4 regions of the Streptomyces sp. NPDC034103 genome follow, and region 4 is predicted to be linked to each of the others. Evidence: riboswitches for the same ligand, from Rfam matches in the RefSeq annotation. Region 4 holds a riboswitch; each other region holds the start of a gene.
What was found. A riboswitch is a leader RNA that binds a small molecule or an ion and turns the genes downstream of it on or off. The one in region 4 is predicted to bind cobalamin.
Positions count from the first base shown of each region.

Region 1 (7,589 bases), on a different contig from region 4:
ACTCGGGAACCAGTCTCCCCAGCGCCAGGCCGACCACCGCACACAGCAATTGGGACGCACCCCTGCGCTCCGCCTGGGAAAGTTGGCGAAGCACTCCCTTCTGCTTCTGCCGCTGCCCCTGTTTCAAACGGCGGCTCCACCGGCCGTGCCGCGTCGGAACGTCAGCCGAGCCGGTCATCCAGCCTCCTCTTCCCTACCTCGTCGTGTGTCGATACAGATGCAAACATGCCCAAAACGACACAAGCGTCCGCCACGCCTGCACCTTCCGGCCCCGGCACCCGCACCTTCCGGGCATCAACCAGGCCCGCCCGCTCCAGCCGCGCCCTCGCCCTGACCTGCGGCGTCCACGCCCTCGCCGTGCCGCCGGCGATCGCGGGCGCCGGGGTGGCGGAGCGTGCCGACGAGCGCGGGACCTGCCTGAGGGCCGCCGGATTCTCCCTTCCCGCAAGCCGAGTTCGCTTTACGCGCAGCCTCGATCCGTCGCGCGGGCAGTGCTTTCCTGCGAGGCTCGGACCTGTGACGTATGTAGTGACCGTGGAGACCTGTATCCCGGAGGGCACTCCGGAGATGGATCCGTTGCAGCGGGCCGGCGCCGTGGCGCTCATCGAGGACGGTTTCGACTCCGTGCGGGCCGTCGAGGCGCCCGGTGGTGTGCAGGTCGGCATCCTCGACAGCATCGTGGCCGTGCATCCCGAGGGGGCCCTGCTCAAGGTCTTCGTGGACGCCCCGGCGCTGGAGCCCGCCGAGGACTCGGTGCGGGTGCTGGTGGACGAACTGCTGGAGCGCTCCGAACTGCTGGCCGACTGGACGATCGACCGCTGCGAGGTCGAACTGCACCAGGACCTGGCCCGCAAGAGCCTGGACGCCGCCGAGGGACCGGACGCCCCGCCCGACGACCCCGCCGCCCGCAAGGCCCGGCACACCGCGGGCGTCGGCGACGAGAGCACGGTGGCCGCGGACGACGCCGACGCCAAGGGCGCCTCCCCGCGCGATCGGCTGCTGGGCCTGGCGGCCGAACTGCGCTCCTTCCCGCCGGCCGTGTTCGGTGTGCTCGGCGCCGAGGACGACGAGAGGGACACCGGTGACGACCGGTTCGCCGTCGCGCCCGTGAGCGCCAGGCTGGCCGCGGGCGCGCTGGTCCACGCCACCGAGCTGCTGGTCGCCGAGTTGTTCGAGGACGTGCAGGTCCTGACCCAGGAGGACGCCACCGTCGCGGAGTGCGAGGGGCCCCTGTGGCACCTGGAGCGCCTTCCCGACCGGTACGCGCTCCAGTACGACGCCCGCTTCGCCCGCCGTTTCCTGGTGACGGTGATCGCGATGACCACCCGCTTCACCGACGGCGGCTTCCGCCGGCTCGCCTGTGTCGCCGAGGGGTTCGCCCTGCGCCTCCTCATCGGCCGGGCGACCACGACCCTGGAACGCGAGGGCCTCCTCGACGACGAGGTCGGTGCCGCCCTCGACGCCTTCGCCGCGCACGTGTACGCGGACACGGACCACGAGTGGCTCTACGGCGACGCGGCGGACGGCCCCGACGAGGCCTCGCCGTGGGCCGGGCTCGGAGTCGAACTCATGGCGTTCGGCTCCTGGTTCACCCCGTTCCAGGAGGACAGGTACGTCCACCCGTCCGCGGCGGACGAACCGGAGGCGGCGGCGCCCTGACACGCCGACCTGGCCGGCCTGAGTGGAGCGGGGGCGATTTCCGTACTCCTGCCTGATGAACCGGGTCCGGATGCGAGGATGAGGCGCCATGACAGCAGGGTGGTGTTCTCGCACGGTACGGGCCGCGGTCTTCGCGGCCGTCTGTGTGCTGCTCGCCGCCCTCGGCCACGTCATGATGTCCGGCAGCCAAGTCCCCGCCTGGGCGCTGGCCCTGGGCGCGGTCGTGACCGGCGGCGCGGGATGGTGCCTGGCCGGCCGTGAGCGCGGGCTGCCGCTGGTCGTGACGGTCGTCGTCGCCGCCCAGAGCGGGCTGCACTCGGCGTTCTCCCTCGCCCAGTCCGCGCGCGGGAGCGCCGGGTCCGGGACGACGGGGCACTCCATGGGGTCCGGCCACATGGATCCCGCGCACATGGACTCCGCGCACATGGGCTCGATGCACCTGGACGCCATGGCGTCCGTGGATATGGACGCCATGGACATGGGGCCCCTGGGGCACGCGGGTCACTCCATGCCCGGCTCCTCCTCCTTCGGCATGCTCGCCGCCCACCTGCTGGCCGGACTGCTGTGCGGGCTGTGGCTCGCGTACGGCGAGAAGGCCGCGTTCCGCATCCTGCGGGCCGTGGCCGGCCGGCTGGCGGCACCCCTGCGCCTGCTGCTCGCCCCGGTGCCCGGCACCCCCGAGCCGCCGCGCGTGCGCGCGCACCGGCCGTCCTCGGACCGGGTGCCGCGCCTTCTCCTCGTCCACGCGATCACCTCTCGGGGGCCGCCCGCGGGGACCGCTGTCGCCTGACGACAGCCGGTTCCCCGAGGCCGCCCAGGGGGTGCCTCGGGCCTCGGCCGTACGCGCCCGTGGGTGCCGTACGGCCGTCTCCCCGCACCGGACCGCCCGCGCCGACCCGCGCACCGGTCCGGATCATGGACGACCGAGAAGGACACCACGTGATCACTTCTGCCCTGTCCGCCGCGCGCGCGTCCCACGACGGAGCGATGACGCCGGACGAGTCGACAACGGCCTGGGCACTCGCCGCCCGGGGCGGTGACGCGGACGCGGTCGAGCACTTCGTACGCGCCCTGCACCTCGACGTGAAACGGTACGTCGCCCACCTGAGCGGCGATCCCCAGGCCGCCGACGACCTGGCACAGGACACCTTCCTGCGGGCGCTCGCCAGCCTGCACCGGTTCGAGGGCCGCTCCTCGGCCCGCGCCTGGCTGCTGGCCATCGCCCGCCGCGCCGTGATCGACAGCCACCGGCACGCCTCCGCCCGGCCCCGGCTCTGCGACGCACCGGACTGGCAGCTGGCCGTCGAGCGCGCGCAGCCGCGGGACCTGCCCGGGTTCGACGACGGCATCGCGCTGCTCGACCTGGTGGAGGCGCTGCCGGACGAGCGCCGCGAGGCCTTCGTCCTCACCCAGCTGGTCGGCCTGCCCTACGCGGAGGCGGCCGCGGTCAGCGACTGCCCCGTGGGCACGGTCCGCTCCCGGGTGGCCCGGGCCCGCGCGTCCCTGATGGACCTGCTGGACGACGGGGCCTCCTCCCCGGCGGGGGAGGAGGAACCCGCCCTGGCGGCCTGAGCGCCGCGAACCGGCCCGGCGTCAGCGGGAGGCGGCGTCGGGCGACACCGCGGCGAGCTCGTCCGGGGTGCGCGGACCCGGGGCGTCGTCGGCCAACAGCCCCTGCTCCCGGAGCAGTCGGGCGGCCGCGACACCCCAGGGCAGCCGCAGCCCCGCCTCCCGCAGCAGTTCCGTACGGGCCAGCATCGCGGCGGCGGGGCCGGTGTGCGCGCCGGCGCGGGTGAGCAGAGCGGCGTCGTCGGCCCAGCGCAGGGCGAGGTCGACGTCGTGGGTGGCCATCACCACCGTGGTGCCCGAGGCGCGCAGTGCGTCGAGGGTGGTCAGCAGCCGCTCCTGGCCGTCCGGGTCGAGTCCGGCGGTCGGCTCGTCGAGGATCAGCACGCGCGGTCGCATCGCCACGGCACCCGCGATCGCGGTCCGTTTGCGCTGGCCGTAGGAGAGCAGGTGGGTGGGCCGGTCGGCGAGCGCGGTGATGTCCAGGGCGGCCAGCGCCTCGGCCACCCGGGTCCGTACCTCCGCGTCGGGCAGACCGAGGTTGAGCGGCCCGAAGGACACGTCCTGGGCGACGGAGGCGGCGAACAGCTGGTCGTCCGGGTCCTGCACGACCAGCTGTACGGTCGTCCGCAGCCGGGTCAGCCCCTTGCGGTCGTACGACACCGGCCGTCCCTCGACCGACAACGCACCGCGGTGCGGCCGCAGTCCGCCGCTGAGCAGCCGCATCAGGGTGGTCTTGCCGCTGCCGTTGCGGCCCAGCAGCGCGAGGGCCCGCCCCTCGCGCACCTCGAAGTCGAGGCCGTCGAGCACGGTCGGGCCGTCCTCGTAGGCGAAGGACGCGCCCCGCAGGGCGACCAGTGCGGGCTCGCTCATGACAGCGGCCTTTCCAGGACGAGGGTGAGGGCGGCCACCGCCGCGAGCAGCGCGACGCTGGCGGCCGTGAAACGGACCGAGACCCTGGCCTCGGGCACCAGCACGCGCAAGGTGCCGTCGTAGCCGCGTCCGGCGAGACCGTCCTGGAGCCGGGCGGCCCGGCTGAACGCCCGGACGAAAGCGGTCGCGCCGAGCCCGGCCAGCGACCGCCACTCCGCCGCCCGGCCGGTGTGCCCGAGCCGCGCGGCCTGCGCCTCCCGCACGCGGCGCACGGAGTCCAGGAGCAGGAAGCTCATCCGGTACGTCACCAGGGCGACGTCCACGACGGGTGCGGGCACGCCCGCCCTGACCAGCCGGGGCAGCAGGTCCGACATGGGGGTGGTGAAGGCGAACAGCAGCACGCCGAGGGAGGCGGCCGACGTCCGCAGCAACAGCTCCCCGGCGCGCACCCAGCCGCCGTCGGCCGGGGCGACGAGACCGTCGGGGCCGCCGACCTGGACCAGCAGGGTGAGCGCCCCGGTCGCACAGAAGCCCAGCGGCACCCGGTAGGCGCGCCACAGGCGCCGGGCGGGCACCCCCGCCGGGCCCAGGAGGACGGTGACGGACGTCAGCAGCACCAGGGCGGCACCCGGCCAGGGTGGCAGCGAGATGGCCAGGATCGTCAGGCCGAGGCCGAGCACGGCCTTGTCCACGGGGTGACGGCGGCGCCAGCGGCTGCTGTGCGCGGCCGCGTCGATCGGCAGCACGCGGGATCAGGTCCGCTCGGTGGCGGACTCGTCCCGGGCGTCCTCGGACTTCTGTCCGGCCAGTGCCCGGGCCTCGCCCTGCCGACGGCCCCGGCGCAGTCCGAAGTAGTAGGCGAGGACGCCCGCGCCTCCTGCCGCCTGGAGGGCGAACAGGGCCGACTCGATCTCGCCGGACGGCGGTTCGTACAGCGGCGAGAACCAGGGCTCGTAGTCCGGCTCGATCTCGGTGATCGCGGTCTCGGCCTCGGTGTCGGAGCCCGTGAAGGGCTCCTCCTTGTGGTCGCCGAGCCCGAGGGCCAGCGGCAGTACGGCGAGCGCCGCCACGACGAGCAGCAACAGGGTGTTGATCTTCGCGTTCCGGCTCATCGGGCCACCGCCTCCGTCCCGGCGTCGGCCGCGGTCTTCTCCGGGCGGGTCAACAGCACGCCCAGCCGCGTCAGTTCGCCCTTGCTCGACTGGACCAGCAGACGCATCACGAACACCGTCAGCAGCCCCTCGCTCACCGCGAGCGGGATCTGCGTGACGGCGAAGATGGAGCCGAACTTGCCGAGCGCGCCCAGGAATCCGCTGCCGGGGTCGGGGAAGGCGAGCGCCAGCTGCACGCTGGTGACGCAGTAGGTGGAGAGGTCGGCGAGGAACGCGCCGAAGAACACCGCCACCATCAGCGGCGCACCGAGGCGCCGCAGCAGTCTGTAGACGCCGTATCCGGCCCAGGGCCCGACGATGGCCATCGAGAACACGTTGGCGCCCAGCGTGGTCAGGCCGCCGTGGGCGAGCAGCAGCGCCTGGAAGAGCAGGGTGATGGTGCCCAGTACGGCCATGATCGGCGGGCGGAACAGGATGGCGCCCAGGCCCGTGCCGGTGGGGTGGGAGCAACTGCCCGTCACCGAGGGCAGCTTCAGCGCGGACAGGACGAAGGTGAAGGCGCCCGAGGCGCCGAGGAGCAGGGTGCTCTCCGGATGCTCCCTGACTTCACGCGTGAGTGAGCGCACTCCGTGGACGACGAATGGCGCGGACGCGACGCTCCAGGCGACCGCGTGCGCCGGAGGCAGAAATCCCTCGGCTATGTGCATGGCTCAGCAGACCCTCTCCAGCACCTCGTGGATGGTTGACGCGCCTTGGCCGGTCTCCTGGCTCACGGGTCCCACCGCCCGGTGCTCCGCCTTCCCGGGTCACAAGGACCCAGTGGCTGCCCGCAAGGGCCGGAGCCGGACTTCCCGATCACAGTGGCGAGGGCCGCACCGGCATCGCACCGGATTTCCCGTTCACCAAGGCCTGGCGAGAGTAGTGCCCTCGGAAAGGCGCTGGCAAGCGCCGACAGGGGGCGCGCGGACGGCGCCCCCCGGCTCGCACCGGGCGCACACCGGGACGGGGCCGAACGCGGCGCGCACCGCGAGATCGACACCCGTGAGCTGCCCGCGGTGCTCGACCACGCCCACCCCCGCGGGGCCGCCCCTCCGCGACGCGGGCGTGCGGCGGACGCGTGGAGCGCGGGGCCGGCCCGGAAATTCCGGATGAACTCCCCTGTCTCTCAGGTAAGTTCGGCGCGACCAGTTGTTCGAAGAGAGGAACGCTGTCTTGCGCACGTCCCACCGCCGACTGACGTCCGCCCTCGGGATCGCCGCGGCCTCCGCGTCGGCACTCGCCCTGGGCATCGCCCCGGCCCACGCCGCCGGCGAGGTCTACGAGGCCTCCAACTCCATCATCTCCTCGCAGGTGACCGCGAAGACGTACTTCGCGGCCGACGGCGAGATCCTCACCGCCCTCGACATGGCGAAGGACGGCCACGGCACCGCCGCGCAGTGGCGCTACAACTCCAGCTCCGCCACCCACTCGTACTACAACGGCTCCGGCTACGCCGTCGCCCACGACTGGGACCTGTCCTTCGCGGAGGGCACCACCCTCCAGATCCGCGCCTGCCTCCAGGAAGGCTCCGACGGCACCCCGTACGACTGCGGCGGCTGGGAGTACGCCAGGGCCTGACGACCACGAGGTGACCAAGGGGCGGGCCCGCGGGCCCGCCCCTTTCGTGACCGCTTAGGGTCGGGACGTCCCGTCCGTCGTCGAGCCGGAGGTCGCAGCATGCGGATCTCGCAGCGGGCCGAGTCCGTCGCCCCGTTCTACGCCATGGAGTTCGGCAAGCACGCCGCCGCCCTGGAGGCCCAGGGCCACCACGTGGTCAAGCTGAGCCTCGGCGAGCCCGACTTCGGCGCGCCCCCGGCCGTCGTCGAGGCGATGCGCGCGGCCATGGACGGCCGGCCCATGAGCTACACCGAGGCGCTCGGCATGCCCGCCCTGCGGCAGGCGATCGCCGGGTTCTACGGCGAGCGGCACGGCGTCGACGTCGACCCGGGCCGTGTCGTCGTGACCGCGGGCGCCTCGGCCGCCCTGGTGCTGGGCGCCGCCGCGCTCGTCGACACCGGGGACGAGGTGCTGATCGGCGACCCGTCCTACCCGTGCAACCGGCAGATCATGGAGAGCTTCGGCGCCCGGGTCAGGCTGGTGCCGACCAGCGCGGCCTCGCGCTTCCAACTGGACGCGGACTCCGTTAGGGAGCACTGGACGGACGGCACGCGCGGGGTCATGGTCGCCACGCCCTCCAACCCGACCGGCACCTCGGTGCCGGGCGACGAACTGGCCGCGCTGTGCGCACTGGCCCGGGAGCGCCAGGCGTGGCGGATCGTCGACGAGATCTACCTCGACCTCGGCGACCACGACGACCAGGACCGGCCGCCCCGCAGCGCC
Region 1 covers NZ_JBVISS010000001.1:562,510-570,098, reverse strand. The annotation lists gene ACZ56U_RS02505 (DUF2254 family protein) at 1-178, opposite strand, end outside; gene ACZ56U_RS02500 (hypothetical protein) at 517-1,659, shown strand; gene ACZ56U_RS02495 (hypothetical protein) at 1,748-2,449, shown strand; gene ACZ56U_RS02490 (sigma-70 family RNA polymerase sigma factor) at 2,599-3,231, shown strand; gene ACZ56U_RS02485 (energy-coupling factor ABC transporter ATP-binding protein) at 3,253-4,098, opposite strand; gene cbiQ (cobalt ECF transporter T component CbiQ) at 4,095-4,844, opposite strand; gene ACZ56U_RS02475 (energy-coupling factor ABC transporter substrate-binding protein) at 4,851-5,210, opposite strand; gene ACZ56U_RS02470 (energy-coupling factor ABC transporter permease) at 5,207-5,917, opposite strand; cobalamin riboswitch at 5,948-6,132, opposite strand; gene ACZ56U_RS02465 (hypothetical protein) at 6,423-6,827, shown strand; gene ACZ56U_RS02460 (pyridoxal phosphate-dependent aminotransferase) at 6,927-7,589, shown strand, end outside.
Region 1: another riboswitch for cobalamin. It lies ahead of ACZ56U_RS02470 (energy-coupling factor ABC transporter permease); the one in region 4 lies ahead of ACZ56U_RS13205 (ribonucleoside-diphosphate reductase subunit alpha).

Region 2 (7,589 bases), on a different contig from region 4:
CGCGATCACCTCGCCGTCGGCGAGGAGCACCACCCGGTGGGCCAGCTCGGCGGCCAGCTCCACGTCGTGCGTGGCCAGGACGATCGCGTGCCCCTCGGCGGCCAGCTCGCGCAGGACCGTCACCAGGCGGGCCTTCGCGGCGTAGTCCAGTCCGCGCGTCGGCTCGTCGAGGAGGAGCAGGGGCGGCCGGGCGCTGAGGACGACGGCCAGCGCGAGCACCAGCCGCTGGCCCTCGGAGAGGTCGCGCGGATGGACGTCGTCGGCGACGCCGGGGAGCAGCTCACCCACGAGGGCCCGGCAGGTGCCGGGCGCCGCGCCGGCGTCCCGGTCGGCGGCCTCGCACTCGGCGGCGACCGTGTCGGCGTAGAGCAGGTCGCGGGGTTCCTGGGGGACGAGACCCACGCGGCCGACGAGGTCCCTGGGGGCCGTGAGGTGCGGTGTCAGGCCGCCCGCGCGGACCTCGCCGGAGGTGGGCCGGACCAGGCCCACAAGGGTGTTGAGCAGGGTGGACTTCCCGGCGCCGTTGCGGCCCATGAGGGCGATGGTCTCGCCTGCGGCGATGGTGAGGTCGACGTGGCGCAGGGCCTGGACGCGGGACCGCGTGACGGTGAGGGCGCGGACCTCGGCGGGATGCGGGGAGGGGGCGGCGGGGTTCTGCCTGCGGCGGAACCAGCGGGCGGGCGGGGTGCCGCGCGAGGGGCCGGGGGCGTCCGAAGGACGGCTGGGTCGCTGGTCGTGAAGTTCCCCGCGCCCCTTCAGGGCGTCCCTGTGCGGTGCCTCCAGCCGCTGCCGGAGGTCCGTCGCCCGGCGCCGCGCGTCCCGCACCGTCAGGGGCAGCGGGGACCAGCCCGCCAGGCGGCCCAGGTCCACCACCGGCGGGTACACGGGGGACACGGCCATGATCTCGGCCGGCGTGCCGAGGAGCGGGGCCGCCCCCGGGCCGGGCAGGAGGGCGATCCGGTCGGCGTACTGGATGACGCGTTCCAGACGGTGCTCGGCCATGAGGACCGTCGTGCCCAGGTCGTGGACCAGGCGCTGGAGGACGGCCAGGACCTCCTCGGCCGCCGCGGGGTCGAGCGCCGACGTGGGCTCGTCGAGGACCAGGACCAACGGGTGCGGGGTGAGGACCGAGCCGATCGCGACGCGCTGGCGCTGACCGCCGGAGAGGGTGGCGATGGAACGGGCGCGGAGGTCGGCGAGGCCCAGGAGGTCGAGGGTCTCCTCGACCCGGCGGCGCATCACCTCGGGCGGCAGACCCAACGACTCCATGCCGTAGGCGAGTTCGTCCTCGACGGTGTCCGTCACGAAGTGGGCGAGCGGGTCCTGGCCCACCGTGCCCACGACGTCCGCCAGTTCCCGCGGCTTGTGGGTCCGGGTGTCGCGTCCCGCGACCGTGACCCGACCGCGCAGGGTGCCGCCGGTGAAGTGCGGGACCAGGCCCGCGACGGAGTTGAGGATCGTGGACTTGCCGGTGCCCGACGGGCCCACGAGGAGGACGAGTTCACCCTCGGGCACCTCCAGGTCCACGCCCTGGACGGCGGGTTCGGACGCGTCCTCGTAGATGACGGAGACGTCCTCGAAGCGGATCACGACGGCTCCTTGTGCGGGGCGAGGAAGGCCGGCAGGAGTCCGGTGAGGACTGCCGCGGCGGGCCAGAGCGGGAGGGTGGGGGCGGTCAGCGGGATCACCCCGGGGTGCAGGGCGGCGGGGTCCCGTACCGCGGCGAGGGCCAGCAGCGCCGCGACGGCCGCGCCGGAACCGGCGACCAGCCACGCGCGCGTGGTCCAGCGGTCCGGGCGGTACCGGGTGCGTGGCGTACGGCGGCCCCCGAGCCGCAGGCCGACGAGGGCGGCGGCGACGCCGGCGAGCAGCACGGGCAGGCCGTAGACGCCGCCCTCGGCGGTGAGCAGACCGTATGTCCCGGCGCAGATGCCGAGCAGTCCGCCGAGGGTGAGGGCGGCCGTCGTACGGCGTACCGGGGCGGGGACGGCGGCGGTGCGGCCGTAGCCGCGGGCGTCCATCGCGGCGGCGAGGGCCACGGAGCGCTCCAGGGCGCCCTCCAGGACGGGGAGCCCCACCTCCAGCAGACCGCGGAGGCCGCCGTCCGGGCGGCCGCGCAGGCGGCGGGCGGCGCGCAGCCGCTGCACGTCGGCGATGAGGTTCGGGGCGAAGGTCATCGCGACGACCACGGCCACGCCCATCTCGTAGAGCGCGCCGGGCAGGGTCTTCAGCAGCCGGCTCGGGTTGGCGAGGGCGTTCGCGGCGCCGACGCAGATGAGGAGGGTGGCGATCTTCAGGCCGTCGTAGAACGCGAAGACCAGGGTCTCGACGGTGACCCGGCCGCCCAGCCGGATGCCCTGCGCCCAGTCGGGCAGGGGGAGTTCGGGGAGGGTGGCGATCACGTGCGTGCCGGGCAGAGGGGAGCCGAGGGTGACGGCGAAGGCGAGGCGGATGAGCAGGACGGCGAGGCCGAGCTTGACGAAGGCGGAGTAGGCGCGGGCCCAGGGGGCGTCGGGGCGGCACGCGGCCACGACGAAGGCGGAGGTGGCGATCAGCAGGGCGAGCAGGAGGGGGTTGGTGGTGCGGGTGGCCGCGACACCGAGGGAGAGCGCCCACAGCCACCAAGCGCCGGGGTGGAGCGGCGTGGCGCCGGAAGGAAGCCGTGCGGCGCCGCCGGGGGCGAGCCGCGGGGCGCGGCCGTCGCCGCGGCGCCCGGGCTCAGCGCGCATTCCGGCGCCGCCTCGCCTGCCACACCGCCGCCGCGCCGAGTGCCGCCACGGCCGCGGCGCCGGCGAAGACACCCACCGACGGGCCCGCGCCGCCGTCGTCCTTCTCGGCGGACCGGGCGGGCGCGGGGGACTCGGTCTGCGGCTTCTTCCCCGACGCCACCTGCTCCCCGCACCCCGCCCGCGGATACCCGGCGATGGCGCACAGCAGGGCGTCGGTGCCGTACCGCAGGGGTGTGGCGACCGTCGCCAGGGCCTCCGCCGTGGTCGCGTCGGTGGCGACCACCGCGCACGCCGTCCGCGCCGGCGGCGGGGTCTCACCGGAGGGCGCGTCCGACGCCGTACCGAAGTCGACGACCAGCGCGACGCGCTTGCGGCCGTCCTCGGCCGGGGTCCGCGCGCAGATCGTGGCGAAGGACGCCGTGCCGCGGGGCTTCGTCGCGTCCGCGGAGTCCTCGCTGACGGCGAACCGGAAGCCCTGGACGTCCCCGTCGGAGGGGACGGTGGTGGCGGGCCCCTGGGTGGCGTAGGTCCAGGTGCCGCCGGTGCGGTCCCAGAAGGACCAGTAGCGGTAGCCGGTGGCGTGGGCGGCGCCGGTCGCGCCGGTCAGCAGGACCAGCGCGGCCAGGAGCGGGGCGAGGGCTCGGCGGATCACGGCTGCCGCTTCTTGTTGCGGCCGCTGATCAGGAAGCCGACGCCGATGCCGGCGACGAGTCCGACGCCGATGATCCACCAGACACTGACGCCCTCCTCGTCCTTCTCGGCGGCCTTGTCGTCCGCCTCGGGGGCCCGGCTCTCGTTCGCGGCGGGGACGTCCCGCGGCTGGGGACCGGTGGCGTTCAGCAGGGCCACGAGGTCCGCGCCCCCGAAGTCGCGCGGGTTGAGACCGGAGGCCTGGGCGGCGAGGACGAGCTGCGCGTACGCGGCCGGACCGCTCTGCTCGGCCCACTTGAGGGCGTGCGCCGCGAGCCAGCGGCCGGAGGCGGCGGCCTCGGTGTGGAAGTCGGCGGCCGAGAGGGCGACGACCGCGTCCGCGGTGTTGCCGTAGTCGGGCTGGTTCTCGCTGCCGGGCATGACCGAGGTCAGGTGCTTGTCCTTCGCCAGGGCCCTGGCGAGGTAGGAGGCGCCGTTGTGCGCGGCCTGCTCGGCGTCGCCGGGCTTCGCGCAGGACGCCGCGGCGGTGTCGTCGTCGGCCTGGACGTTCGTCGGCTGCTCGCCGAGCGCGCCGAGCACGGCCGCGGCCGTCGCGTCCGCGTTGGCGGCGAGCTTGCCCTTCTTGTCGGGCTGGTAGGCGAAGGCACCCGCGCCGTCACCGGTGCACGGCAGGGCGAGCTTCAGCAGGGCGTCGTACGGCGTCCTGCCGTCCTTGCGCACCTTCGCGGGCTGCTCGCCGACGGCGCTCAGGGCGCCGATGACCACGGAGGTGGAGTTGGCGTCGCTCGCCCTGCCCGGCGTGTAGCCCCAGCCGCCGTCCTTGTTCTGCACGGACTTCAGCCAGGCGACCGCCTTGCCCGGCGCGTCCTCGTGGCCGCCCGTCGCCGCGAGGGCCTGGACGGCGGCGGCCGTGCTGTTGGTGTCGACCATGACCTTGGCGTCACAGGCCTTGGCGGCATCCGCGCGGAAAGCGGGGAAGGCACCGTTCGCGCACTGCTGCCCGGCCAGCCAGTCCACCGCCGTCTCGGCGGGGTCCACGCCCTGCTCCACCTGTGCGAGCAGCGTCATCGACTGCCGCCACACCCCGTCGTACGTGGGGTCCGCGCTGCCGTAGAGACCGTCCGGTATCACCACCGACGGCGACGGCGAAGGACTCGCGGCCACGGCCGGTGCGGCGGCCCCGATCACTGCGGTGGCGGCCAGGACCGCGGCGCTGCGGCGGACGTTCATGATCGGCGGGTGCCTCTCCCTGAAAGGGGAGCCGGGCAGCGCGGGACACCCCGGCGGCTCGGCTCCGTATGCCTCGACGGTGCCGCACACCGGCCGGTTGCCGGTGCGCGTGAGCCGGTCACTGGGACCGTACGGGGCGATCCGGCTCGCCCTCTCGTGGTGCGAAGGGCTTACGGTTGCGGGTCAGCGCCGGAATTGCACCGGCTTCCCCCCGTACGGGCGTGATGACGACCCGGCCACTGTACCGGGCCGTAGGAAGCCGCCGAGGGGCGGCTGTGAGCGGCGGTAGTTTCGGGGTCGTGGAGAGCACGGGGAGACTGATCGGCTCGGGGCGGGCCTCGGACGTGTACGAGATCGACGAGGCGTGGGTGCTGCGGCGGACCCGGGACGGCCACGGCGACGCGCTCGCCGAGGCCGCCGTCATGGAGCGGGTGCGCGGGCACGGGTACCCGGTGCCGAGGGTGCGGGTCGCCGACTCCTCACGGACCGAGCTGGTGATGGAGCGGCTGCACGGGCCGACGCTGCTGACGGCGTTCGGCGCCGGACGGATCGGCGCGCGGGAGGCGGGGGAGGTGGTCGCCGGGCTGCTGCGCCGGCTGCACGCGCTGCCGGGGCGGGTCGTCCACCTGGATCTGCACCCGGACAACGTGATGCTGACGCCCGACGGCCCCTACGTCATCGACTGGGCCAACGCCGAGGAGGGCGACCCCGCTCTCGACTGGGGCATGTCCGCCGTGATCCTCGCCCAGGTCGCCGTCGGTGACACCCCGCTCGCCGCACCGGCCCGGGCGATGCTGACCGGCCTGCTCGCCGACGCCTCGCGGCTCACGGAGGAGGGGCTGGCCGCGGCACGTCGGCGGCGGGCGCTGAACCCGACGATGAGCCGGGCGGAGACCGAACTCCTCGGGACCGCAGAGGACTTGATCCGCTCATTGATGTGAGCGGGACCCGTCACACCCTGTGCTGCGGCGACCAGAAGCGGGGGGATGGTCCGGCCCGACCTCCTCGACTACCCGCTCGCCCCGGACGCCTGAGGTGTCGGGCCCCCGAAGGGCAGATGCAGCACCCGGGAGGCCAGCAGCCAACTCCCGTCCGCCGTACGCCGGAACGTGTCCTCGTAGTGCCCGACCTGGACCGGCGGCCCGGAGGGGATCGGGGTCGTGCCGCCGTCGTGGCCGTCGACGCGGTACGTGGTGAAGTACGAGGTCGCGCTCGCCGTGTCGGCGGAGTCGACGGTGACCAGGATGTTCGACATCACCCGCCGCGAGAGCCGGTCGCCGGGGCGCGAGCCGAAGTACTCCCGCAGTGCCGCCCGCCCCTGGAACCGCCGCGCGTCACCGCCCGGAGAGGGCCACTCCCAGCTGCCGTCCTCGGTGAACAGCTCGGCGACGGAGCCGGGTTCGCCGAGATCGAGGCGGCGGACGAGATCGACGATGAGGCGCTCGCAGGCGCGCTCGGCGAGGAGTCGCTCGATGGGGTCCATGATCCTGTGTAGCAGCCGCAGGCCGGCCGGGGCGACCGTTCGAGCCATCGGGCCCGCGCCGCCCGATGACCACCGAGGAGGGGGCGCGGCTCAGGTCACATTCGGGACCGTCACCGCCACGTATGCCACCGGCTCGCTCCCCGCGACCGCCTCCGCCCGCCCCAGCTTCACCAGCCGCCGCAGATGGGCCTCGGCCTCCGAGACCGCGATGTTCCGTGATCCGTAGGGGATCTGGTCCCACGGCCGGTTCCACTCCATGCGCTCGGCGAGCTGCCACGGGGTCAGCGGCGCCGCGAGCAGGGCCAGCAGTCCGGTCAGCCGCTCCTCGTGGTGGGCGAGCAACTCCCGTACGCGGGCGGGCGCGTCGGTGAACGCGTGCTGGTGGGCGGGGAGGATCTCCGCGGGGGCGAGACAGCCGACGCGTTCCAGGGAGTCGAGGTAGTCGCCGAGCGGGTCGGTGACGGTGGCGTCGTCGGGGTCCTCGTACAGGCCGATGTGCGGGGTGATCTCGGGGAGTACGTGGTCGCCGGAGAACAGCCGCCCGTGGCCGGGGAGTCGGGCGGGGTGCTCCTCCTCCAGGTGCAGGCAGACATGGCCCGGGGTGTGGCCCGGCGTCCAGATCGCGCGCAGCCGGCGGCCGGGGAGGTCCAGGAGTTCGCCGGGAACGATCTCGCGGTCGGGGAGGGCGGGGGAGAAGCCGGGGAGCCGGCGGGGCCGGCCGGCGCGCAGCGGCGCCACGTGCTCCTCGGGGGCGCCGGCCGCGGTCAGCTTGGCCGACATGTACGACAGCCAGTGGCCGGCGTCGGTCTCGCGGGTGCGGCGGACGATCGCCGAGTCCGCCGCGTGCATCGCGATCCAGGCGCCGGAGGCCTCACGGACCTTGCCCGACAGTCCGTGGTGGTCGGGATGGTGATGGGTGATCACCACGCCGTGGATCTCGCCGACCGTCGTGCCCAGTGCCGTCAGTCCCGCGGTGAGGGTGTCCCAGGACGCCGGGTCGTCCCAGCCGGTGTCGACGAGGACCGGGCCGCGGTCGGTGTCGACGACGTAGACGAGCGTGCAGCCCAGGGGGTTGTCGGGGATGGGGACCCGCAGGGAGCGGACGCCTCCGCCGTGATCGCCGACCGCCGGTTCGGGCTGTGGCACCGACTGCGTCATGGGCTCCCCCGTCTCCGCGTTCCGGTCACTATAACTAGAACGGGTTTCGATGGGAGCCCCGGTCACCCTTCTGGTCCGTTCGCCGCTGTGGACTCCTCCGAGGGGAGCTGGTATCAGTTCCGGTATCTGATGAACCGTCAGAGTCAGCTCCCGGGGAGGCAGTCGCGATGACCGAGCTCGTGGAACACGGACAGCTGTTCATCGGCGGGGAGTTGACCGACCCCCTGGGCAAGGACGTGATCGAGGTGATCTCCCCGCACACCGAGGAGGTCATCGGACGGGTCCCGCACGCCTCGGCCGAGGACGTGGACCGGGCCGTCGCGGCGGCGCGCGCGGCC
Region 2 covers NZ_JBVISS010000009.1:178,895-186,483, reverse strand. The annotation lists gene ACZ56U_RS21495 (ABC transporter ATP-binding protein) at 1-1,590, opposite strand, end outside; gene ACZ56U_RS21490 (energy-coupling factor transporter transmembrane component T) at 1,587-2,729, opposite strand; gene ACZ56U_RS21485 (SCO2322 family protein) at 2,719-3,381, opposite strand; gene ACZ56U_RS21480 (prenyltransferase/squalene oxidase repeat-containing protein) at 3,378-4,610, opposite strand; cobalamin riboswitch at 4,728-4,868, opposite strand; gene ACZ56U_RS21475 (phosphotransferase) at 4,886-5,551, shown strand; gene ACZ56U_RS21470 (nuclear transport factor 2 family protein) at 5,620-6,093, opposite strand; gene ACZ56U_RS21465 (MBL fold metallo-hydrolase) at 6,184-7,251, opposite strand; gene ACZ56U_RS21460 (aldehyde dehydrogenase) at 7,419-7,589, shown strand, end outside.
Region 2: another riboswitch for cobalamin. It lies ahead of ACZ56U_RS21480 (prenyltransferase/squalene oxidase repeat-containing protein); the one in region 4 lies ahead of ACZ56U_RS13205 (ribonucleoside-diphosphate reductase subunit alpha).

Region 3 (7,589 bases), on a different contig from region 4:
TACGACGGTGTCGGCGGTGTGGGCGGCGGTGTCGAGGACGGGGCCGACGACCGCGTGGGCGGCATCCCCGGCGAGGCCGTAGGTGCCGGGGCGCAGGGCGGCCAGGTCCCGGGTGAGGGCGACCTGGCCCGCGGCCGTGGCGTGCACGGTGAGCCGGGGCTCGGTGGGCAACGGCCCGCCCGGGGGCGCCTTGAGGGCGGCGTCGCTGGCGAGTCGGCCGACGGCGACGCTCGCGGCGCCGGCGGCCAGGGCCACGGTGACGGCGGCGGCCGTCGCTTTGACAGTGCGCACGCGTCCAGTGTCCTGGTGGACCCGGTCACAGGCCAGTGGGAGGACGGATCGGGGTGAATCGCCGTGCCGCGCGGTGAGTCGGGGTGACGCGGATCGGTGTGCGACGCGTGGGGGGCCGGGGCCCTCGTCACCCGCGCTGCCCGTACCCCCGCAGCTTCCGGCCGGCCTCCGCCACCTGGTCCTCCGACAGGAGCGTCGGACTGAGGCCCGGTACCGAGGACGCCGTCAGCCACAGACGGCACATCCACTCCAGCTGGGCGGTGCGGTCGAAGGCCTGGTCGAGGGTGGCGCCGTAGGTGATCGTGCCGTGGTTGCGCAGCAGGCAGCCGGTGCGGTCGGCGAGGGCGCGGAGCATGTGCGCGGCCAACTCCTCGGTGCCGTACGTCGCATACGGGGCGACCCGGACGGCGCCGCCGAGCGCGCCGGACATGTAGTGGATCGCCGGGAGCTCCGGGACGAGCGTCGAGACGGCCGTCGCGTGGACGGCGTGGGTGTGGACGACGGCGCCGGCGTCACCGCTGCGGTAGATCGCGAGGTGCATGGGGAGTTCGCTGGTGGGGACGAGCCGGCCGAGGACCTGGCGGCCGTCGAGGTCGACGCCGGTCACGTCGTCGGGCGTCAGCCGGTCGTAGGGCACTCCCGAGGGGGTGACCAGCACGGTGTCCTCGACACGGACCGAGACGTTGCCGGAGGTGCCGACGACGAGCCCGTCGGAGACGGTGCGCCGGGCGGTCGCCACGAGCTCCTCCCAGGCGTGCGCCTCCTCGGCGCGCACGCTCCGCCGCCACGGCTGCGGCGCATCCTGTGCGCCCTGCCCGGCACCTTGCCCGTCCCGCTGCTCGCGTCGCTGCTCGCCCATGCGGCGATCCTGTCAGGTGGGGGCGTACGACGGGACCGGGCCGGGGCACTTCGGGGCGGGGTCCGGGCGGCCTGCTGGACGGCTTCCGGGGGCGTGACTCGGGCGGCGCTCGGGCCGCGCGGGAGGATCGGAGGGGAAACCCTCGATTCCAGTCACCGTGCGGCCCGCCTCAGTTCACCTTCCGTTCATCCTGGTTGCTTACGTTCAACGAGCCAATGACGCTCGAACGATTGCCTGGGTAAATGGAAAACTTTTCGCTGATCCTCGCGATTGTGGTCGTAACCGCACTCGCGTTCGATTTCACGAACGGTTTTCACGACACCGCGAACGCGATGGCCACCACCATCTCGACCGGTGCGCTCAAGCCCAAGGTCGCGGTGGCCATGTCCGCCGTGCTGAACCTTGTGGGCGCCTTTCTCTCCGTGGAGGTCGCCAACACGATCTCCAAGGGTCTCGTCGACGAGAGCGGCATACGTCCCGAGGTCATCTTCGCCGCCCTGGTCGGCGCGATCCTCTGGAACCTGCTGACCTGGCTGGTCGGGCTTCCCTCCAGCTCCTCCCACGCCCTCATGGGCGGTCTGATCGGCGCCACCATCGCCTCGGCCGGCACGGGTGCCGTCCACGGCGACGTGCTCGTCACCAAGGTTCTGATCCCGGCGATCGCGGCCCCCCTGGTCGCGGGCATCGCCGCGCTGCTCGCCACCCGGCTGATGTACTCGCTCGGGAAGAAGTCCGCGGGCAGCAAGTCCTCCGAGAAGGGCTACCGCGCGGGCCAGATCGCCTCGGCCGGCCTGGTCTCCCTCGCCCACGGCACGAACGACGCGCAGAAGACCATGGGCATCATCACGCTCGCCCTGGTCGCCGGCGGCGCCGTCGCCCCCGACTCCGACCCGCCGATGTGGGTCATCCTCTCCGCGGGTCTCGCCATCGCGCTCGGCACCTACCTCGGCGGCTGGCGCATCATCCGCACCATGGGCAAGGGCCTGACCGACCTCCAGCCGCAGCAGGGCTTCGCCGCCCAGACCTCCGCGGCCACGGTCATCCTCGCCTCCTCGCACCTCGGCTTCTCCCTCTCCACCACCCACTCGGTCTCGGGTTCGGTGATGGGCGCGGGTCTCGGCCGCAAGGGCGGCGTGGTGCGCTGGTCGACCGCGACCCGGATGTTCGTGGCGTGGGGCCTGACGCTCCCGGCCGCGGCACTCGTGGGCGCGATCGCCGAGTCCGTCTGCGACCTCGGCAGCTGGGGCACGGCCCTGGTGGCGGTCTTCCTCGTCGGCTCCAGCGCGGCGATCTGGAAGATCTCGCGCCGCGAGGTCGTCGACCACACGAACGTCAACGAGAGCGAGGAGCCGGCCGGCGTCGTCACCACGGCGATCGCCGCGGTCACCCCGCCCCCCACCGGCACGGTGACCGAGGACCTCACGGCCACCATCCCCGCCCCGATCGCCGCGACGGCGGAGCCGGCCCCGCCGGCCGCCGTCTGAGCCCCACGCACCCCACGTCAACGAAGGAATCACCGGCATGAAGATCGACTGGGAAGCGCTGGGCTCCGTCTTCGGCGTCAGCCTCGTGGTCACCGTGGCTCTCGTGGCCCTCTTCACCCTCGGCATCAAGGGCCTGACCCGCCAGGAACAGGCCTCGGCCCAGGGTGGCTCCGCCGCCCTCGCGGTCACCGCCGCGTACGCCTGCTTCGCCGCCTGCGCGGCGGCGGTGGCGTACGGGATCTATCTGATCGTCGCCTGAGGCGACGCGCACGGCCCCCGTGGGGTGCGGGACGGTTCGCCGTCCCGCACCCCACGTTTTCGTGACACCCGCGACCGCCCGTATGTGGGCCTCGGCACACTCCCCCACCCCAGGTCAACGGCAAGTTGACGGCCCTTCGGAGCCCGTGGTGGACTGCCGTGGCCATGTACGACGGCATGGAGAGGAAGCCGGTGCGAGTCCGGCGCGGTCCCGCCACTGTCACCGGGGTAGGTAGCCCCGGGAGCCAGGAACTCTCGTCGTCGGTCTCGTCGAACCAGGGCGTGGACACCCTGAGTGAGGACATATCACCATGCTCGCCTGCCGTCTGAGGTACCGCTCCAGGTCGCTGCCCGACCCCACGGCCGGCTGAGCCGATGCGTGCCGATCGCGTCTTCGCGTACGGCGCCGCCGCCGGACTTCTCGGGGACCTGCTGCTCGGTGATCCACGCCGGGGGCATCCGGTCGCCGCGTTCGGACAGGCCGCGGGCGCCGTGGAGCGGATGCTGTGGCGGGACCACCGGGGCTGGGGGGCGCTGCACACCGCGGTGTGCGCCGGAAGCGTCGTGGCGCTCGGTGCCGTGGCGCAGCACGTCCTACGCCCCTCCCGTACCGCCTCCGTCGCGCTGACCGGCGCCGCCACCTGGGCCGTCGTCGGGGGCACCTCGCTCGCGCGTGAGGCCCGGGTCATCGGGCGGGCCCTGGCCGCCGGGGACGTCGAGGCGGCCCGGGAGCGGCTGCCGCATCTGTGCGGGCGGGATCCGCAGGCCCTCGACGCCGACGGGATCGCCCGGGCCGTCGTGGAGTCCGTCGCCGAGAACACCTCCGACGCCGTCGTCGGGGCGCTGGTGTGGGGAGCCGTCGCCGGGGTGCCGGGACTGCTGGGCTTCCGGGCCGTCAACACGCTGGACGCCATGGTCGGGCACAAGTCCCCCCGCTACCGGCGGTACGGGTGGGCCTCGGCCCGGCTGGACGACGTGGCGGGTTGGCCCGGGGCGCGGCTGACCGCCGTACTCGCGACGGTGGCCGGCGGCGATCCGCGCGGTGCCGTGCGGGCCTGGCGTGCCGACGCGCGCCGGCATCCGAGTCCCAACGCCGGGCCCGTGGAGGCCTCGTTCGCGGGGGCGCTCGGGGTACGGCTGGGCGGGACGTTGTCGTACGCGGGGCGGGTGGAGCACCGGCCCGTGCTGAATGGGGAGGGGCGATCCGTGGAGGTCACGGACATCGAGCGGGCCGTACGGCTGTCGCGCCGGGTCGGGCTGCTGGCGCTCGGCGTGGGTGTCGCCGCGCGGGCCGTCGTGAAGGGGCGCAGGTCATGAGCGGCGGGGGGCTTCTCGTCGCCGGGACCACCTCCGACGCCGGCAAGAGCGTTGTCACCGCCGGGATCTGCCGGTGGCTGGTGCGCCAGGGGGTCAAGGTCGCGCCGTTCAAGGCGCAGAACATGTCCCTCAACTCGTTCGTGACGCGGGAGGGTGCCGAGATCGGGCGGGCGCAGGCCATGCAGGCCCAGGCCTGCCGCGTCGAGCCGACCGCGTCGATGAACCCCGTGCTGCTCAAGCCCGGTGGCGAGCAGAGCAGCCAGGTCGTCCTGCTCGGCAAGCCGGTGGGCGAGATGAGCGCACGCGGGTACCACGGCGGGCGCCAACAGCGGCTGCTCGGCACCGTGCTGGACTGTCTCGCCGAACTGCGGGGCACGTATGACGCGGTGATCTGTGAGGGCGCGGGCAGTCCGGCCGAGATCAACCTCCGGCGCACCGACATCGTGAACATGGGCATCGCCCGCAATGCCGGGCTGCCCGTGCTCGTCGTCGGTGACATCGACCGCGGTGGGGTCTTCGCCTCCTTCTTCGGGACCGTCGCCCTGCTGTCCGAGGCGGACCAGAGGCTCGTCGCCGGGTTCCTCGTGAACAAGTTCCGGGGGGACGTGTCCCTCCTCGAACCCGGGCTCGACATGCTGCACGGCCTCACCGGGCGGCGCACCTACGGCGTGCTGCCCTTCCGGCACGGGCTCGGCATCGACGAGGAGGACGGGCTCCGGGTGTCCCTGCGCGGGACCGTCCGGGAGTCCAACACCGCCCCGCCCGTGGGCGAGGACATCCTGCGCGTCGCCGTCTGCGCGGTCCCGCTCATGTCCAACTTCACCGACGTCGACGCCCTGGCCGCCGAACCGGGTGTCGTGGTGCGGTTCGTGGACCGGGCGGAGGAACTGGCCGACGCCGACCTCGTCGTCATCCCCGGCACCCGGGGAACCGTCCGGGCCCTTGAGTGGCTGCGGGAGCGCGGCCTGGCCGACGCCCTCACCGCACGGGCCGCACAGGGGCGCCCGATCCTCGGCGTCTGCGGCGGGTTCCAGATCCTCGGCGAGCACATCGAGGACGAGGTCGAGTCGCGCGCCGGCGCGGTCGACGGCCTCGGAGTGCTTCCCGTACGGGTGCGGTTCGCCCGCGAGAAGACCCTCACCCGGCCGGAAGGCGAGGCCCTCGGCGAGCACGTCGCCGGGTACGAGATCCATCACGGGGTCGCCGACGTCAGCGGCGGGGAGGCGTTCATCTGTGATGACAAGGGACACAGCCTGGACGGCTGCCGGGTCGGACAGACCTGGGGCACGCACTGGCACGGGTCGCTGGAGTCGGACGGGTTCCGGCGGGCGTTCCTGCGCGAGGTGGCGGCCGCCGCGGGCCGCCGCTTCGTGCCGGCGCCCGACACCTCGTTCGCCGCGCTGCGCGAGGAGCAGCTCGACCGGCTCGGCGACCTGATCGAACAGCACGCGGACACAGACGCGCTGTGGCGGCTCATCGAGTCCGGCGCGCCGCAAGGACTGCCTTTCATTCCACCGGGAGCGCCCGCATGAGCACAGTGTTGTTGTTGTCGACCGCCGACACGGACCTGCTGGCGGCCCGCGCCGCTTCCGGTGCCGACTACCGGATCGGCAACCCGACCCGCGTGGACGTGGCGCAGGAGCTGCCCGCGCTCGTCGAGGGCGCGGACATCGCCGTCGTACGGCTGCTCGGCGGCAAGCGTGCCTGGGAGGACGGGCTGGCCGCGCTGAAGGCCGCCGGGATCCCGACCGTGCTGCTGGGCGGGGAGTCCGTCCCGGACGCGGAGTTGATGGCCGAGTCGTCCGTGCCGGCCGGTGTGGTGGCGGAGGCGCTGAAGTACCTCGTCGAGGGCGGCCCCGACAACCTCACCGAACTCGCCCGGTTCCTCTCCGACACCGTGCTGCTGACCGGTGAGGGGTTCGTCGAGCCGCAGAAGATGCCGGAGTTCGGCGTCCACGGCTCGTACGCCCGCGAGGAGGGCCGCCCGACCGTCGGCGTGCTCTTCTACCGGGCCCATGAACTCAGCGGCAACACCGCCTTCGTGGACACCCTCTGCGAGGCCGTCGAGGCACGCGGCGCCAACGCCCTTCCCGTGTACTGCGGTTCGCTGCGCGGGGCCGACGCCGCGCTGTACGAGATCCTCGGCCAGGCCGACACCCTCGTCGCCACCGTCCTCGCCGCCGGCGGCGCCCACGCCTCGCATGCCTCCGCCGGCGGTGACGAGGAGGCCTGGGACATCGGGGCGCTCGCCGACCTCGACGTGCCGGTGCTGCAAGGGCTCTGCCTCACGTCGTCCCGGGCGGCCTGGGACGCGTCCGACGCCGCCCTGTCCCCCATGGACGCGGCGATGCAGGTCGCGATCCCGGAGTTCGACGGACGCCTCATCACCGTCCCGTTCTCCTTCAAGGAGCAGGGCCCGGACGACGTCCCGGTGTACGTGGCCGACCCCGAGCGGGCCGCGCGCGTCGCCGGGATCGCCGTGCGGCACGCCCGGTTGAAGCACAAGGCGAACAGGGACAAGAAGCTCGCGCTCGTCTTCACCGCCTACCCGACCAAGCACTCACGTGTCGGCAACGCGGTGGGCCTGGACACCCCGGCCTCGGCGGTGCGGGTGCTGGACGCGCTGCGGGACGCCGGCTACTTCGTCGAGGGGCACCCGGACAACGGGGACGAGCTGATCCACCGGCTCATCAACGCCGGTGGCCACGATGTCGAGTGGCTCACCGAGGAGCAACTGGCCGCCGCGCCCGCGCGGGTGCCGCTCGCGGACTACCGGGCGTGGTTCGACAGGCTCGATCCGGAGCTGCGGGACGCCATGCTGGAGGCATGGGGTGAGCCGCCCGGCTCGCTGTACGTCGACGGGGACGACATCGTGCTCGCCTCCCTCCAGTTCGGCAACGTCGTCGTGATGATCCAGCCGCCGCGCGGCTTCGGCGAGAACCCGATCGCGATCTACCACGACCCGGACATGCCGCCGTCGCACCACTACATGGCCGCGTACCGGTGGCTGGAGAACTCTTTTGGCGCCGACGCCGTCGTGCACATGGGCAAGCACGGCACGATGGAGTGGCTGCCCGGCAAGGGGCTCGGGCTCAGCGGCGGCTGCGCGCCGGACGCCGTGCTCGGTGAACTCCCGCTGATCTACCCGTTCATCGTCAACGACCCCGGCGAGGGCACCCAGGCCAAGCGGCGCGGACACGCCACGGTCGTCGACCACCTCGTGCCGCCGATGGCCCGCGCCGACACCTACGGCGACCTGGCCAAGCTGGAGCAGTTGCTCGACGAGTACGCGCTCGTCTCCGACCTGGACCCGGTGAAGGCGCCGGCCGTGCGGGCGCAGATCTGGACGCTGGTGAAGGCGGCCGAACTCCACCACGACC
Region 3 covers NZ_JBVISS010000014.1:63,212-70,800, forward strand. The annotation lists gene ACZ56U_RS29765 (alpha/beta hydrolase family protein) at 1-291, opposite strand, end outside; gene ACZ56U_RS29770 (class II aldolase/adducin family protein) at 419-1,150, opposite strand; gene ACZ56U_RS29775 (inorganic phosphate transporter) at 1,393-2,634, shown strand; gene ACZ56U_RS29780 (hypothetical protein) at 2,672-2,893, shown strand; cobalamin riboswitch at 3,026-3,166, shown strand; gene ACZ56U_RS29785 (cobalamin biosynthesis protein) at 3,268-4,209, shown strand; gene ACZ56U_RS29790 (cobyric acid synthase) at 4,206-5,741, shown strand; gene cobN (cobaltochelatase subunit CobN) at 5,738-7,589, shown strand, end outside.
Region 3: another riboswitch for cobalamin. It lies ahead of ACZ56U_RS29785 (cobalamin biosynthesis protein); the one in region 4 lies ahead of ACZ56U_RS13205 (ribonucleoside-diphosphate reductase subunit alpha).

Region 4 (7,589 bases):
CATCGGCGAGATCGGCTACATCGGTCTGACGGCGTTCGTCCTCAACGTGGTGGTTACGGTGGTGCTGACGTTCGTCCTGAGGGCCGCGAAGGCTCCCGAGGGCGTCGACGAGACGAGCCCGGCGGACTACACGGCGGACGCGGGCGACCCGGGCGTCGAGGTGGAGCTGCCGCCGGCGACGGCGGGCACCTCGCACTGAGGCCCAACTCGCCCTGAGGTCTGCGCTGTTCAACGGGTCGTCGGTACATCCGGCGGCCCGTTGTCGTGCCCGTCGTGCACACTCGCTCTCATGGACATCGAGATCCGGGCAGCGGACCCCGGCGAATACGCCACCATCGGCGAGATCACAGCCCAGGCCTATCTTCTGGACGGTCTCCTCATCTTCGGCGGGAGCGACTGGTACCTCGGCGAACTCAGGGATGTCGCCAAGCGTGCCGCCGCGGCGGACGTACTGGTGGCCACCCTGGGCGGCGATCCGGTCGGCACCATCACCTATGTCTCCCCGGCCGGCGGGCCCATGGCCGAACGCGCCCGCCCCGGAGAGGCCGAGATCCGGATGCTCGCCGTAGCCCGCGCGGCCCGCGGCAGAGGCGCCGGAGAGGCCCTCGTACGCGCCTGTGTCGACCGCGCGCGGGCCACCGAGGACTGCACCGGCATGGTCCTGTCGACCCAGCCGGTCATGCACGCCGCCCGCCGCATCTACGAGCGCCTCGGCTTCGTCCGCGCCCCTGAGCGCGACTGGCGCCCGATCGAGGGCGACGACTTCACGCTCGTCACCTATGAGTTGACGTTCTGACACGCTCCGAAGTCGCCGCGACACAACATCTGGGGGTGCCACTCGAACCCGGCACAAGATGTATGCTCATGCTCGCTGTCGCCGCAGGGGAATCCGGTGCGAATCCGGAACTGTCCCGCAACGGTGTACTCATGCGTGCAAACACCCCCATGTTCGCGCACATGAGAGTCAGTCCGAGGACCTGTCGACAGTGCGCCCAGGCCGCCGTGGCCCGGGTGCCATGACGTCCGGGCCTCGTGGAGTGGGCCGGTGGACGCGACGCCGCGTGCGCTCGTGTGCTGCCCCCTGCCCTCCGCAAGGCCCCGTGCCGAGCGAGGGAGTGCCCCCACGTGACCATCGCGCCAGCCGACCCGGCTTCAGCGACCAGCATCGCCGCCGTGGACGAGGACGGTCCCGGTACCGCGCTGCTGCGGACCCTGACCGAGCTGACCGCCGACCTTCCCGACGCCGACCCCGGACGCGTCGCCGCCGCCGCGCTGCGCGGCCGGTCGGCCCGGGCCGACGAGGCGGAGTTGCGCGAGCTGGCCACCGAGGCGGCCGCCGGTCTGATCTCCGAGGACCCCGCCTACTCCCGGCTGGCCGCCAGGCTGCTGACGATCGGCATCGCCGCCGAGGCCGCCTCGCAGGGCGTCACGTCCTTCACCGAGTCGGTCGCGGTCGGCCACCGCGAGGGCCTGATCGCCGACCGCACGGCGGAGTTCGTACGGGTGCACGCGGAGCGTCTGGACGCGCTGATCGACCCGGACGGCGACGACCGCTTCGGCTACTTCGGCCTGCGCACCCTGCACAGCCGCTACCTCCTGCGGCACCCGATCACCCGCCAGGTCATCGAGACGCCCCAGCACTTCATGCTCCGGGTGGCGTCCGGCCTCGCCGAGGACGACACGGCACGGGCCGTGGACGAGGTCGCCGCGCTCTACCGGCTCATGAGCCGCCTCGACTACCTCCCCTCCTCCCCCACCCTGTTCAACTCCGGCACCCGGCACCCCCAGATGTCGTCCTGCTACCTCCTCGACTCCCCGAAGGACGAGCTGGACTCCATCTACGACCGCTACCACCAGGTCGCCCGCCTCTCCAAGCACGCCGGCGGCATCGGACTGTCGTACTCCCGCATCCGCAGCCGCGGTTCGCTGATCCGCGGCACCAACGGGCACTCCAACGGCATCGTCCCGTTCCTGAAGACCCTCGACGCCTCGGTCGCCGCCGTGAACCAGGGCGGCCGGCGCAAGGGTGCCGCCGCGGTCTACCTGGAGACGTGGCACTCCGACATCGAGGAGTTCCTGGAACTCAGGGACAACACCGGCGAGGACGCCCGGCGTACGCACAACCTGAACCTCGCGCACTGGGTCCCGGACGAGTTCATGCGCCGCGTGAACGCCGACGCCGAGTGGTCGCTGTTCTCCCCGGCCGACGTGCCCGAGCTGGTCGACCTGTGGGGCGAGGAGTTCGACGCGGCGTACCGCAAGGCGGAGGCGGACGGACTCGCCAGGAAGACCATCCCGGCGCGTGACCTGTACGGCCGCATGATGCGCACCCTCGCGCAGACCGGCAACGGCTGGATGACCTTCAAGGACGCCGCCAACCGCACCGCCAACCAGACCGCCGAGGCGGGCCATGTCGTCCACTCGTCCAACCTGTGCACGGAGATCCTGGAGGTCACCGACGACGGCGAGACGGCGGTCTGCAACCTGGGGTCCGTCAACCTCGGCGCCTTCGTCGTGGACGACGACATCGACTGGGAGCGGCTGGACGAGACCGTCCGCACCGCCGTGACCTTCCTGGACCGGGTCGTCGACATCAACTTCTACCCGACCGAGCAGGCGGGCCGCTCCAACGCCCGCTGGCGCCCGGTGGGCCTGGGCGCGATGGGCCTCCAGGACGTCTTCTTCAAGCTGCGCCTGCCCTTCGACTCCCCGCAGGCCCGCGCCCTGTCCACCCGTATCGCCGAGCGCGTCATGCTCGCCGCGTACGAGGCCTCCGCCGACCTCGCCGAGCGCAACGGCCCGCTCCCGGCCTGGGAGAAGACCCGCACGGCCCGCGGTGTCCTGCACCCCGACCACTACGGCGTCGAACTGACCTGGCCGGAGCGCTGGGCGGCCCTGCGGGACCGTATCGCCGCGGTCGGCATGCGCAACAGCCTGCTCCTGGCGATCGCCCCGACGGCCACCATCGCCTCCATCGCGGGCGTCTACGAGTGCATCGAGCCGCAGGTGTCCAACCTGTTCAAGCGCGAGACGCTGTCCGGCGAGTTCCTCCAGGTCAACTCCTACCTGGTGACCGAGCTGAAGAGGCTCGGCGTCTGGGACGCGCAGACCCGTGAGGCGCTGCGCGAGTCCAACGGCTCGGTGCAGGGCTTCACCTGGGTCCCGCAGGACGTCCGCGACCTGTACCGCACGGCGTGGGAGATCCCGCAGCGCGGCCTGATCGACATGGCGGCGGCCCGCACGCCGTTCCTGGACCAGTCCCAGTCCCTGAACCTCTTCCTGGAGACGCCGACCATCGGCAAGCTCTCCTCGATGTACGCGTACGCCTGGAAGTCCGGGCTGAAGACGACGTACTACCTGCGCTCGCGCCCGGCGACCAGGATCGCCCGCGCCGCACAGGCGACGGTCCCCGTCCCCCAGGCCACCCCTGAGGACGCGGTCGCCTGCTCCCTGGAAAACCCCGAGTCCTGCGAGGCCTGCCAGTAATGACCACCGAAGCCAAGAACCTGCTCGACCCGGGCTTCGAGCTGACCCTCCGCCCGATGCGCTACCCGGACTTCTACGAGCGCTACCGGGACGCGATCAAGAACACCTGGACCGTCGAGGAGGTCGACCTCCACTCGGACGTCACCGACCTGGCGAAGCTCACCCCGGCCGAGCAGCACCTGATCGGCCGTCTCGTGGCCTTCTTCGCGACCGGCGACTCGATCGTCGCCAACAACCTGGTGCTGACGCTGTACAAGCACATCAACTCCCCGGAGGCGCGGCTGTACCTGAGCCGCCAGCTCTTCGAGGAAGCGGTCCACGTCCAGTTCTATCTGACGCTGCTCGACACCTACCTCCCCGACCCGGAGGACCGCACGGCCGCGTTCGCGGCGGTGGAGAACATCCCCTCCATCCGCGAGAAGGCCGAGTTCTGCTTCAAGTGGATGGACTCGGTCGAGAAGCTGGACCGCCTGGAGTCGAAGGCGGACCGCCGCCGTTTCCTGCTGAACCTGATCTGCTTCGCGGCCTGCATCGAGGGCCTGTTCTTCTACGGTGCCTTCGCGTACGTCTACTGGTTCCGCAGCCGGGGTCTGCTGCACGGCCTCGCCACCGGCACCAACTGGGTGTTCCGTGACGAGACCATGCACATGTCCTTCGCCTTCGAGGTCGTCGACACCGTCCGCAAGGAGGAGCCGGAGCTCTTCGACGACCAGCTCCAGCAGCAGGTCACGGACATGCTGAGGGAGGCCGTCGAGGCGGAGCTGCAGTTCGGGCGCGACCTGTGCGGTGACGGCCTGCCGGGCATGAACACCGAGTCGATGCGCCAGTACCTCGAGTGCGTCGCCGACCAGCGCCTCACCCGCCTCGGCTTCGCCCCGGTCTACGGCTCCGAGAACCCGTTCTCCTTCATGGAGCTCCAGGGCGTCCAGGAGCTGACCAACTTCTTCGAGCGGCGGCCGTCCGCCTACCAGGTCGCCGTGGAGGGCACGGTCGACCTGGACGAGGACTTCTAGGGTCGCGGCACCCGGGGCGCGGCAGAGCCCGCCCCGGGTGCCTGTCGACACGATCCGCCGTACGGCATGGATCCCTCCTCGCCGCTGACACGTCAGAGCGGTGAGGAGGGATACTCATGCGCCGTATCGGGATTCTCGCCGCCGCGGCCCTGCTGCTGGCGGGGTGCGGAACCGGGGCCGGTGGCGACAGCGGTGAAGCGGTGTCGCCGTCGCCGTCCGGCTGTCCGTCCGTGCCGGAGCTGCACGCCGCCGACAGCGGCCGTACGGTCTGCCTGCGGGTGGGCGGCACGGTCCGGGTCGGCCTGGACGGGGAGAAGGACCGTCCCTGGAAGCCGGTCACCGTCGAGGGCGCCGGGCTGGAGGCCGCCAACAGCGGCATCGTCCTGCTGCCCGGCGACGCGAACGCCGCGTTCGAGGCGGTCTCCCGGGGCACGGTCCGGCTCGCTTCGTCCCGGCCCCTGTGCGCCACCGGAACGGGCCGGATCGCGTGCCAGGGACTTCAGGAGTGGTGGGTCACCGTGGCGGTGAGGTAGCCGCGGCGCTCCCGGCGGGCGCGAGGTTCGACGGCCCCCGCGCGGTCCAGCTCCGCCTGCCTGATCTGGCGGTCGATGCGCCGGTCGCGGATGACGCCGGTCACCGCGGGCGCGACGAGCAGGACGAGGATTCCGAGGACGAACAGCATTCCGATCAGCCCCTCTGTCTGTGCGGTAGTCATGACACCACTCTCGCGCCGGATGCTCCTTACAAACAGTGGCAGTACTGCCGTACACCCTCGATTTACTGCCACTGCCGAGGCACACTGGACAGCATGCTGAAGAACGTGGCGGCCGTCCTGCTCAACGGCGTGCACCCCTTCGAACTCGGGGTGATCTGTGAGGTGTTCGGCATCGACCGCAGCGACGAGGGGCTGCCGACGTACGACTTCGCGGTCGCCTCGGCGGAGGGGCCCTCGCTCTCCACCCATGTCGGCGGCCTCACCGTCGGCACGCCCTACGGGCTGGAGCGGCTGGAGGAGGCCGACCTGATCGCCGTGCCGGCGGGGGCGGACTACGTCGTGCGGGACTATCCGCCCGAGCTGCTCGACGCGCTCCGCAGGGCCGTGGACCGCGGCGCCCGGGTGCTCAGCGTCTGCTCCGGCGTCTTCGTGCTCGGCGCCGCCGGGCTGCTCGACGGGCGGCGGTGCAGTGTGCACTGGCGGCAGGCGGACGAACTCGCCGTCCGCAATCCCCGGGCGCTCATCGAACCCGACGTCCTGTACGTCGACGAGGACCCGGTGATCACCTCCGCCGGCACCGCGGCCGGCATCGACGCCTGTCTGCACATCGTGCGCAAGGAACAGGGCCCCGAGATCGCCAACAAGATCGCCCGGCGGATGGTGGTGCCGCCGCACCGGGACGGCGGGCAGGCGCAGTACATCGAGCGGCCGCTGCCCAGCTCCACCTGCGACACCGTCGGCGAGGTGCTGGTGTGGATGGAACAGCACCTCGACGAGGAGGTCACCGTCGAGCAGCTCGCCGCCCGCGCCCACATGTCGCCGCGCACCTTCGCCCGCCGCTTCCAGCAGGAGACCGGCACCACGCCGTACCGCTGGATCCTGCGCCAGCGCGTGCTGCTGGCCCAGCACCTGCTGGAGGCCACGGACGAGACGGTGGACGCGGTCGCGGGCCGAACGGGGTTCGGCACCGCGGCCGCACTGCGCCACCAGTTCGTCCGGGCCCTGGGCACCACCCCGAACTCCTACCGACGGGCGTTCCGGGGCCCCGAGGCGGGAGGGGAGGCGGCCTGAGCCTCACCTCGCGACGGGCCGCAGCAGCAGTTTGTGCGGACGCAGCGTGATGCCCACCCGGGTGCCGTCGTCGGAGCCCTCCACCTGCTCGAAGCGGTACCTGGCCGAGATCGCCGCCGTGATCAGCGTCAGCTGCGCCATGGAGAAGTGGTCGCTCGGGCACTTGCGGTTGCCCACGCTGAACGGGCTCATGGCGTATTTCGGCACCTCCTTGACCCGGTCCGGGAGCCAGCGGTCGGGGTCGAACTCCAGGTTGCCCGGGTAGGACTTCGCGTCGCGCTGGATCGCGTACGGGCTGTACACGATGTCGGCACCGGCCGGAATGCGGTACCCGCCGAGTTCCGTGTCGGCGACCGCCCGGCGCGTCAATATCCATACGGCGGGCCGCAAACGCATGGCCTCGACGACGACATTGTTCGTGTGGGTGAGCGCCCGGACATCCTCGAATGCGACAGGACGCCCGCCTGTTACGGATTGCACCTCCTCGCACACCCTGTCCGCGTGTTCCGGGTGTTCCGCCAGGACTTGGAGCAACCACATGATCGTGGAGGCCACCGTTTCGCTGCCGGGGGTGAGGATGGCGACCACCTGGTCGTGGATCTCCTGTTCCCCGATGGGGTCGCCATTGTCGTCCTTCGCCTCCAGCAATGCCGTCAGCAAATCGTCCGGCTTTTGACCAGACGCACGGCGTTCGGCGACGATCTCGTCGACGAGGAGATGCAAATCGGCCAATGCCGCGTTGAATTTGCGGTTGGGCGGCAGGGGCAGGTTGTAGAGCGGCCCGAGAGGGACCACCATCCGCCGGTACATACCGCGGAAGACGGTGGCGAGGGCGACGCACAGCCGCTCGGCGCGCTCGTCCATGAAGTCCCCGCGCAGCAGACAGCGGGCCGCGATGCGCACGGCCACCCGGAAGGACTCCGAGGTGCAGTCGATGGTCTCGCCGGGCCGCCAGCGCGTGGTGAGCGCGTGCGCCTCCTCCTCCATGATCGGCCCGTACCCCGGGATCGCGTCGAGCCGGAACGCGGGCTGGATGGTGCGCCGCTGGCGGCGGTGCCGCGGGCCGTTGGCGGTGGCCACGCCCTCCTTGCCCAGCAGGGCCTCCAGGGACTGCCACAGCGGCCCGTCGATGACGTAGTCGGGGTTGAGGGCCAGGGCCCCGGTGAGGGCGGGCGTGGTGACGGCGTAGACCGTCTTGGGGCCGAGCTTGAGGCGTACGACGTCACCGTGGTCACGCAGTGCCGACATGAAGGCCAGCGGGTCGCGCAGCAGCCTCAGGCCGTGCCCGAGGAGGGGGACTCCCC
Region 4 covers NZ_JBVISS010000005.1:312,685-320,273, forward strand. The annotation lists gene mctP (monocarboxylate uptake permease MctP) at 1-199, shown strand, start outside; gene ACZ56U_RS13200 (GNAT family N-acetyltransferase) at 290-796, shown strand; cobalamin riboswitch at 859-999, shown strand; gene ACZ56U_RS13205 (ribonucleoside-diphosphate reductase subunit alpha) at 1,126-3,486, shown strand; gene ACZ56U_RS13210 (ribonucleotide-diphosphate reductase subunit beta) at 3,486-4,499, shown strand; gene ACZ56U_RS13215 (hypothetical protein) at 4,616-5,032, shown strand; gene ACZ56U_RS13220 (hypothetical protein) at 4,999-5,214, opposite strand; gene ACZ56U_RS13225 (helix-turn-helix domain-containing protein) at 5,308-6,285, shown strand; gene ACZ56U_RS13230 (bifunctional albaflavenone monooxygenase/terpene synthase) at 6,289-7,589, opposite strand, start outside.